One region of the Paenibacillus sp. S-12 genome, then DNA from elsewhere that is predicted to be linked to it. Evidence: predicted binding sites of a transcription regulator. Region 1 holds the regulator's gene; the other holds the start of a gene.
The links. The regulator Rex, encoded in region 1, represses fermentation and respiration genes when NADH is low (regulators of the CRP and FNR family bind a similar motif). The targets are predictions, from matches to a motif close to TTGTGAAATATTTCACAA.

Region 1 (5,088 bases):
TGCTCATTCCAATATTCGAGTTGAATCTTCTTACCGCTCGAATTTTGCTGCAATTCATCTGATACTTGTTCAACCAAGCTGCTAATATTTGTTCCGTTCTTGGTCTTCAGCTTTACTTGCAATGTATCGGGATCCCACTTTACATCATACTGCGTAATTTCAGCATGCTGCTTGAGCACTCGCTCTACAGGCTGCTTTACGAAGCTGCGTTCATAAAATGCCCAACCACCGAACAAAGCAACAGCTGTAATCAACATAATGAGCAAGGTAGGAACAATACGTATTTTTTTCGCCATGCTGAAACCTCCTGTTGCTAATCTATATTATATACCCCTAATGTTCTCTCTTTGATATATCATGAGTATATCATACATACTGCACTATCTCTGAATGTAAAGTGTACCATGATTGCCATCGAACTTGTTCCAGGAATAAAAAAGCGCTGCATCCTCCGTCTGATGTACATGTGTTCATGTACGCACAAACGAAGCAGCAGCGCTTCAAGATCATTCGTCGAATATGCTATTTATTAGGCAGCGTATAAATATCACCTGTAGGCGAACCGTTAGCAAATGTATAAAAATGATAGAAATAATGGACAACGCCTTGGTCATCTTTTCGTTTGACTAAAGCCTGCCATAAATATTGATCATCCTTATAAGCAGGAGTAATTCGGATCACATCTGCATCCGGGTACTGCGCTTCAATTCTCCCCTCAATCGTTTCCTTTGAGGTTACTTCTGCAGAAGTCATTAGGTTTACCTTATCCGGGAGCACCCAAATCATATGTTCCTGACCTTGCTCGTCAGTTCCCCGAACCGTATATACAACTTGATCCCAAACCCCCTTCTCCACTTCAGTCACACTTGCAAGCTTAACAGCCTCATTCGCCCGTTTCACAATTTCCGCTTCTTTTACTCGCTCATCCTTATTAATATATTGCACATACTGATAAGAGGCGAAGAACAATCCGACTAGAAACAAGAGAACGAGTACCGGTATCAGCCATTTCCAATGCGATCTCCGGCGTACGCGTCTTCTCTGCATGAACTCTCCTCCTGCCTATCTTGCAAGCAAGCTCTCAAAGCATTGCTGCGCCTCATGAAGGATTCGTTCCTCATCCATCGTCAGGCATTCGCCATTCTTCACAACCTGCTTTCCATCAACCCATACATGCTTGACATCCTTGGCAGATGCCGAGTATACAACATGGGATACCAAATCCGTATGAGGCATAAAGTGAGGCTGATCAATATCAACTGCAACAAAGTCAGCCTTCATTCCCACTTCAAGCGCGCCAATATCGTCAACACGAATTGTCTTCGCACCATAGATTGTTCCCATGCGCAGTGCCTCTGCTGCAGGAATAGCAGTCGGATCACCGGACACGCCTTTATGGATCAGGGCGGCGAGTCGAATTTCTTCAAACATATCAAGGTTATTGTTGCTTGCCGGTCCGTCGGTACCAAGTGATACTACAACACCTGCACGAAGCAGCTCAGTTACGCGAGCAACGCCGCTCGCCAGCTTCAAGTTGCTGCCTGGATTGTGAGACACCGCCACATTATATTTCGCAAGCGTTTCTATTTCCTCATCTGTCAGATGAACACCATGAGCGACGAAGGAAGGACGTGAGAAGAAGCCAAGCTTCTCGAGATGCGCTACCGGACGCATTCCATAATCCTTCACATTTTGCTCTACTTCAGCTTTCGTTTCTGACATATGAGTATGAAGCGGCAAATCTAAATCATGCGCAGCCTGAACAAAGCTCTCGATAAAGGATGGCGGGCAAGTATACGGCGCATGTGGCGCCAACAGTGTACGAATGCGGCCATTTGCCTTCCCGTTCCAATCCTTCGCGAACTGGATCGCTTCATTCAACTTCTCCCGCTGTACATCCTCCGGACACAAGCCAATCGCTCCGCGCATGAGTGATGCACGGATTCCAGATTGCTCACTTACCTTTGCCACTTCATCCATGTAATCATACATATCAACAAATGTTGTCGTACCGCCCTTCAACATTTCAACAACCGACAACGCCGTTCCCCAGTACACATCCGTAGCCGTAAACTTACCTTCCATCGGCCACATTTTCTCCTGCAGCCACGTTTGAAGCGCAAGGTCATCACCATATCCGCGCAGCAAAGACATCGCAGCATGTCCATGTGTATTCACAAGTCCTGGAATAAAGAACAATCCCTTGCCATCAATGATTTCTGCACCTTCAGATGTGTATTGCTCAGGCAAATCAGCTCCCAGATGAACGATGCGATCATTTTCCACGACCATGAATCCATGGAAGGAGGATTGTTTCGCAGTTGGAGACAAGTCGGCAAATATGCCGTTTTTAATAATGATTCGATGTGTCATTCGGCAGGTACTTCCTTTCCATTATCAGATAAATAATACGCCAAACTGAACAAGTCCGTCGTGAAGTCGGCTGTATGAACCCGAATATTCGGCGGCACTCTCAAGATGACAGGCGCGAAATTCAAAATGGCTTCTACCCCGGCCTCTACAAATTGATCCGCAACATGCTGTGCTTCCGTAGCCGGCACCGTAATGATTCCGATGCGAATTTGCTTTTCACGAACCGTAGGAATGAGATCAGACATGGGCTGAACTTTCAAATTGTTAATCTCAGTGTTAATTTTGGACTCCTGAGCATCGAACACAGCAACAATTTTCATATTATCTTTCAAGTATACGGTGTAGTTGCAAAGGGCGTGCCCTAATTTACCTGCGCCGACAAGTCCAACAGGTATTACCTGATCGAGTTTTAAAATATGCCGAATTTGTTGAATAAGATACGATACATCATACCCGATACCCTTGCGGCCGAAGTCGCCGAAGTATGCCAAGTCCTTTCGAATTTGGGCAGGATTCAAGTTCAGCTTCTGTCCCAAATCTTGAGATGAAACTGTGAGCACTTCACGCTGCTTCAATTCTAATAGGTGACGTAAATATACGGGTAAGCGCCGAACGACAGCTTCTGATATTTTTAGTGCTTTCATCCTAAAAAAGCTCCTCTCATCGCTCTCCAATACCTCTTTGATTATGGTCTAGCCACGTATCTATACGTGGTACAAGTTGTTCTGTTGCCATATGCTCCATTTTTGGACCAGGCAGCGAGTAAAGAAAGTGTTTGCCATAGCTTGTCTCAATAACCCGGGTGTCATAAATGATTACAATCCCTTTGTCCTGCGTTGTGCGCACGAGACGACCGAATCCCTGCTTGAACCGGATAACAGCCTGCGGTACAGAATATTTGCGGAACGGATTTTGATTCATCCGCTTCAAGCGATCGCATTTTGCTTCCACTAACGGGTGATTCGGCGGCTGGAAAGGAAGTCGTACAATCGCCAGACAGGTCAGCGCATCTCCCGGAATATCTACTCCTTCCCAAAAGCTGCTTGTCCCAAGAAGCACCGAGTTCGGCTGTTCTCGGAACCTTCGTGTCAGCTTGCTTCGATTGCCGCTGTCAATTCCTTGTCCCAGCACTTGAATGCCATGGAGGCTTAGCGCTTCCTTTAGCGGCTCATATACATCCCGCAGCATGCGATACGATGTGAATAATACAAGCATTCGTCCCTCTGTCACCTTAGCTACATCGGCCAGTGACTGCATCAGCGTCATATTAAACTTAGCGTCTGACGCCCCCTTTACGCTCGGAAAGTCACGCGGAATGACTACAAGCGCTTGTTCACGGTAGTTAAATGGTGACGGAAGGATGACAGTGTTCAAGCGCCCATCCCGTTCTGCATCCTTCAAGCCCAATTGTTCGGCCACGAACTGGAACGATTTATCGACAGACAATGTTGCTGATGTCAGAATGACACTCTTCTTCGGCTCAAAGAAATAACGCTTCAGTGCCTCACTCACATCAACAGGGACGGCATACATTTGCATCGATTTATGCTTATATTGGAGATTTCCTTCCATCCAATATACCGTATCCGCATCCTTGCCCTGCATAAACTCCCGGAATTCATCACGAAGTTGCCCAATGTCCTTGAACAGACCTGTCACGTCTGCCGTAACGCCTTGAACCTCGTCATCATCGTAATCCTTCCATTCGTTAACGAGCTTCTCCCCCGAACGGACAATGTCGCTTAAGCGGGTATGAATATCGCCTTCCAGTTCCGCAATAGAGCTCCAGGCTTCAGGACGATTACCTGACGGCAGCCTAAGCACAGCTTGGCCGCCCTCCGCTTGACCGGCTTCATTCATGGAAGGCAGCATCTGATAAAGTTGCTCATGCAAGCGATCCCACTGATCCTTGACATCGACGAGCTGTGTCAGCATCTTATCAATTCCTTCTGCCCAGACAAGCGCCTTTTCATTGCCTGACAAGCGAAGGCGCTGCTGCAGCAGCACAAGCGCCCCGTTTTTACTATCCTTGAACAACTGGGTCAACGGATGAATGAGTGAAAAATATTGCAAGTGAATGCCTAGGTGTTTGCCGGCCGTCTCTTCAAAGTGGTGTGCTTCGTCTACAACAAGCTGCTCGTAGGCAGGAAGCAAACGATGCTCTGCAATGACATCCGTAAATAATAACGAGTGGTTCGTGATGATAATGTCTGATAAATTCGCATCATTCTTCGCCCGATGGTAGAAGCACCGACGGAACCAAGGACATGCGCGATTCAAGCAAGAATCACTATCACTGGCAACGGTATCCCAGAAGTCAGCACCTTTATGAACGAAGTGCAGCTCTTCATCATCTCCATGTTCGGTCTCACTGAGCCACACCAGCATTTGGGCAGCTGTCAGACTATCATCGCGAGCATGTACATACTCCCTATTACCTATTTTATGTTCAAATTTTCTCAAACACAAATAGTGACTGCGGCCTTTTAATACCGATGCCTTAAACGGAACCGGAACAATCTTCTCCAAAAGCGGCAAATCACGTTGTCTGAGCTGTTCTTGTAAATTGATTGTGTGTGTGCTAACAATCACTTTGCTTTCTTGAGAAACACTCTGATATATGGCTGGAAGCAAGTATCCTAATGATTTTCCGGTTCCTGTACCCGCTTCGATAAGCAGGTGATGTTCTTGCTCGAAACATTCCATGACTTCATT
Region 2 (5,088 bases), on a different contig from region 1:
ATCAACCCAGCCTCCAATCAGCGGCCCTAAAGCCGGTGTAAAAGCAAGAGCTGCTGAGATTTGAGCAAATACAGCATGACGCTTCGAACCATCGATGCTTTCTCGTAAGATCGTTTGCGTTACAACCGAGCCTGTACTTGCACCGAATGCCTGCATGAATCGACTAACCAATAGCCACTCCACGGAACCTGACAGATAACAGCCTATGCTGCCTATTCCATATACGAAAATGCCCCAAAGCATGGCAGGGCGCCGACCAATTGCATCCGATAACCTTCCCCAGCAAAAAACACCAACCGCAAACCCAAGAAAATAAATGCTGAGCGTGAGCTGAATCATGTTGTTGCTTGCCTGCAATTGACTAGCAATGTCCGGCAAAGAAGGCGTGTATATCGTTTCGCTGATTTGTGGAAATCCCACAAGAATAATAAATAAAAGCAATGATGGAGTTGAGATTTTTTGTGCCAACTTGCATTCCCCCTATAATTTCGAAAATCTCAATTACATCATCGAAATGTCAGGGAATCGGGGGTTTGCATTTGATTAATCTTGCAAATGAGAGTGCCATAATGAGTGATCACCTTACAATGTTATAGGGGGTAAATATATAGAGGATTATATCAGAATCACATAAATATTACCACGCTCTGACAAGCTTGGACTTGAATTCAAATGCAGATGGCACCGGAACCCCAACCTACGGCTTATTTCTAGCAAATGGTTTCTATGACACTTGGGAAGAAGTTGGTAAAGGCAATGGATTTACTTGCTGTCAGGACGCCGACCTATTGAATGATCAATCTTCCTTATTCGCTAGAATCGACTACATTTTATTTAAAAATGGATGGATGCCCGTCAAGGCAGATAATGTTGGAGAGAAGCAGCAAGATCGAACCGATACAGGACTGTGGCCTTCCGATCATGCAGGGGTAACAGCAACATTAAAGCTTGGGTGCAGAAGTTACGGATAAGCAGTGATGAGTCGTCAAATATCCATCGACGACCCGTCCCCATTTCATTTCTTTGTGAATGTGGGGCTTTCCAATATTTACGCAACGTATTTATACCTAAAACCACCTTGGAATGTGAAATACATCACAATATAATAATTGAAAATATATTAAAATTAAAATGAACTTAAAAGAGAGCCAACTTAGAAGTCGGAAGAGCAACTATGAAAGCCATTCAATTGCGTAGAAACCGCAGTACATAGCCTACTCGACATTACGGGTTCGCTTCGTTGCATTCCGTCCTAGGTATTCCCTTAAGGTTCATCTATAAAGAGATAGAAAGCGGAGGAAAACTCATGAGAAAGAATGCAGCAGCAACGTTGATTCTCGTTCTCTCGTTTATGCTCATCATCGCTGGATGCGGCGGTAACGGGAATACGAGCGCGAACCAGAATCAAGACAATGCAACAAAAGCAGAGAAACCAGAATCAGAAGCCGTGTCGGGAGCTTCGAAAGCAAGCTACACCCCTATCGATCAATTACAAGATAAATATGATATCATCATCATCGGTGCAGGTGGGGCTGGGATGACCGCTGCCCTTGAGGCAAAAGACAAAGGCATGAACCCGGTTATTTTCGAAAAAATGCCGGCAGCCGGCGGAAATACGATGAAGTCCTCATCGGGTATGAATGCTTCTCAGACGAAATTCCAAAAAGAGCAAAGCATTGAAGATAGCAACGATCTCTTCTTTGAAGAAACGTTAAAAGGCGGTCATGGAACGAACGACAAAGAAATGCTTCGTTACTTCGTTGACAATTCCGCAAACGCGATTGACTGGCTGGATTCTATCGGCATTCGCTTGAACAATCTCACGATTACTGGCGGTATGAAAGAAAAACGTACACACCGTCCTGAGGACGGCTCTGCTGTTGGACAATATCTCGTTAGCGGTCTTGTTAAAAATGTACAATCTAAAGGAATTCCACTTTTCGTCAATGCAAAAGTAACAGATATTACTGAAAAAGACGGCAAGGTTAACGGCGTTAAAGTTCTCTTTGAAGAGAAGGATGAGAAAAATATTGCAGCGAATGCAGTTGTTGTGACAACTGGCGGTTACGGTGCCAATATGGATATGATCTCCTCTGTTCGCCCTGATTTGAAAGGTCTCGTAACGACAAACCAAGAAGGCAGCACAGGTGACGGCATTACAATGATTGAAAAACTCGGCGGCGTTACTGTCGATATGGATCAAATTCAGGTTCACCCTACTGTGCAGCAAGAGAAATCGTATCTCATCGGGGAAGCTGTCCGCGGTGAAGGCGCAATTCTCGTTTCTAAAGACGGCAAACGATTCACTAACGAATTAGACACTCGTGACAATGTAACTGCAGCCATCAATAAGCTTGCTGACAAAGCCGCTTATCTCGTATTTGATTCCGGCGTAAAGTCGCGTGCAAAAGCGATTCAGCAATACGAAAAAATGGGCTTCGTTATTAAAGGCGAAACGGTTGAGGCTCTGGCAAAAGAAATGGGCGTTCCGGCAGACCAACTAAAATCTACGCTGGATACGTGGAACGGCGCAGTGAAGGATAAAAAAGACGCAGAATTCGGCAGAACAACAGGCATGGACAACGAACTGTCCGCTGGCCCATTCTATGCCATCAAAATCGCTCCAGGTATTCATTACACTATGGGCGGCGTGAAAGTCAATACGAACACTGAGGTAGTAACGAAGGACGGCAAGTCTATCCCAGGTCTGTTCGCAGCTGGCGAAGTGATTGGCGGATTGCACGGTCAAAACCGTATCGGCGGCAACTCCGTTGCAGATATCATCATTTTCGGACGTCAAGCTGGTATCAAGTCGGCTGACTTCGCAAAAGCACAATAAGCGATTTCGTATCACAATGAACGCTTGGGCTCATCAAAGCCCAAGCGTTTTTTCTACTTACCAAGAAAAAAACGCACACTTCCCCCTTACCTAACGCAAGAAAAGTACTATAAAACTATTGCATGATAGCGAGCGTTCGGATAATCCAATTAGAACCCGTCTGTAATAGTCACTCCAAACGAAAAGTATCAGAAGCTCGTTTCTTAAGAGTCGCTGCAATTGATCAAGAGGATACTTCATCCCCCTTATCGACTCTTATTATGCAGATCTTCTAATGATTAAAATAGCCGGCCTGTCTCCAACGACAGCCGGCTATTTTTGCAGCTTGTATATTTTTGATTATAGTCTGAAACGATTTACCATCATCTGCAGCTCTTCCGCCATTTGCTTAAGCTGTTCGATCGAGGCCGATATGGTCTCCACGGAAGCAAGCTGCTCTTCTGAAGCAGCAACGACTGATTGTACCGCAGAGGAAGCATCAGTCGCAACCTTCGCCATTTCATCTACGGAGGCCGTAATCTCCTCTGTACCTGCTGACATTTCTTCGGTAGCTGCAGATGTCTCCTGCACTTGACCTGTTACTTGCTGCACCAACGCCATAATAAGCTCGAACATCTGCCCGGCCTGTGCAACCACCTTCATGCCGGAAGCTACCTCCTGCCGAACATAGCCCATTGCATTTACGGTTTCCTGCGTGCTATTCTGCATGACGGAAATGAGTTCGGCAATCTGCTTGGCAGATTCACTCGATTGTTCAGCCAGCTTGCGAACCTCGCCAGCAACTACAGAGAAGCCTCTGCCGCTCTCCCCGGCTCTTGCCGCTTCAATCGATGCATTCAGTGCAAGCAGGTTCGTCTGCCCTGCAATATTCGTAATGACATCAATAATCTTCTCAATCTGAAGGGAATGATCAAGCAGCTGCTCCACTGCGGATTCAGTTGTATGCACGGATTGATTAATTGACTTCATCTGCTCCATCGCATCAACGATCGTCGCATTCCCCTGCTCGGCTTGTAGCGCTGAATGACTTGCCAATTCCGCTACACTGGCCGTGTTTTCAACGATAGATTGGATGCCGCGTGCAAATTCCTCAAGTGCGATTGCATTTTCCTCCGATGCCGTCTGCTGCAGCTGTGAACCGGTTGCAATTTGTTCCATTGAAGCTGCAATATGCTCTGTCGCTTGCGCCGTTTCATTTGCATTGTCCGATACAAGGCGTGAATTATGAAGCAGCAGCTCTGAACGTTCATGCACAGTGCTCATAATCGACGACAAACCTTCCATCATCTTGTTAAAGTCCTTCATCAGCACCCCAATTTCATCCTTGGATTCATACGTGCCGCGAACGGTTAGATCCCCTTGTTCAGCTTGCTCCATCAGCCTTTGCATTTGACGAAGCGGCTTCACAATCATGTTGACAGTGATGTACCCAACAAACAAGCATAGCAGGAAGGATACGATTCCAATAATCACATTTGTTAAGGTGGAAGCATCTGTAAGCTGCCCCACCTCCTCAGCTTGCTTTGCTGCCAAATCTTCATTCAGTTTCGCAAGCTCAGTAAGTATATGTTGTACTTTGACTCTGACTTCACGCACATTCCCATTATAAAAATCATATGCCTCTTCGTTCTTATTGGCTATGGCTAATTCAATTGAACGTATATTACTTTCACGATAAGGCTTTAACGCCTTATCATATCCATCTACCAGCTTCTTCTCTTGTTCTGTTTGCATAACCTCTTTGTAACGTGTCAACAAAGTATTATTCTCTGCTCGCAATCGATCAATCGTTTGCTTGAGTTCATTATTTCTAGTGTCGTCACTGCTCGCCATCAATTCGAAGATAGCCGCATCAATGGTACGATTGTTCACCATAATCTGCTTCACCCACATGATGGATTTCAGATTATGATCGAACATGTTGTCGTTCTTATCATTGATTTCATTCATTGACTGATACGACATCATGGTGATGAAAGCCAACAGCACACTGCCGACTCCGACCAGTATAAAGATTTTCATTGAAGTATTCAGGTCTCTAAATCTAAACTTCATGGTTTCTCTCCCCTCTATATGTAACTTAATCATTATCGACAAATTCAGACATATTTTTTATAGCTTCATATAGTTTCCAATGCTTTTTTAACGGTTTTTCTGAAAATTTACTGTAAATACATTACTATTATCACTACCAGCGAAGGCTATAAAATCAAAAAAACTCACGCTTGAGACCATGCGGTCGACCGTTT

Region 2: a site for Rex is predicted at 1,084-1,101, ahead of NO352_RS10140 (flavocytochrome c). Genes of this name have one in related genera too.

Annotation. Positions count from the first base shown of each region.
Region 1 covers NZ_JASIUF010000012.1:301,635-306,722, forward strand. Annotated here, with positions in the region: gene NO352_RS12410 (quinolinate synthase) at 1-296, opposite strand, end outside; gene NO352_RS12415 (cell wall elongation regulator TseB-like domain-containing protein) at 523-1,047, opposite strand; gene NO352_RS12420 (amidohydrolase) at 1,063-2,373, opposite strand; gene NO352_RS12425 (redox-sensing transcriptional repressor Rex) at 2,370-3,017, opposite strand; gene dinG (ATP-dependent DNA helicase DinG) at 3,034-5,088, opposite strand, start outside.
Region 2 covers NZ_JASIUF010000011.1:16,138-21,225, reverse strand. Annotated here, with positions in the region: gene NO352_RS10150 (multidrug effflux MFS transporter) at 1-468, opposite strand, end outside; gene NO352_RS10145 (exonuclease/endonuclease/phosphatase family protein) at 663-971, shown strand; gene NO352_RS10140 (flavocytochrome c) at 1,307-2,839, shown strand; gene NO352_RS10135 (methyl-accepting chemotaxis protein) at 3,179-4,894, opposite strand.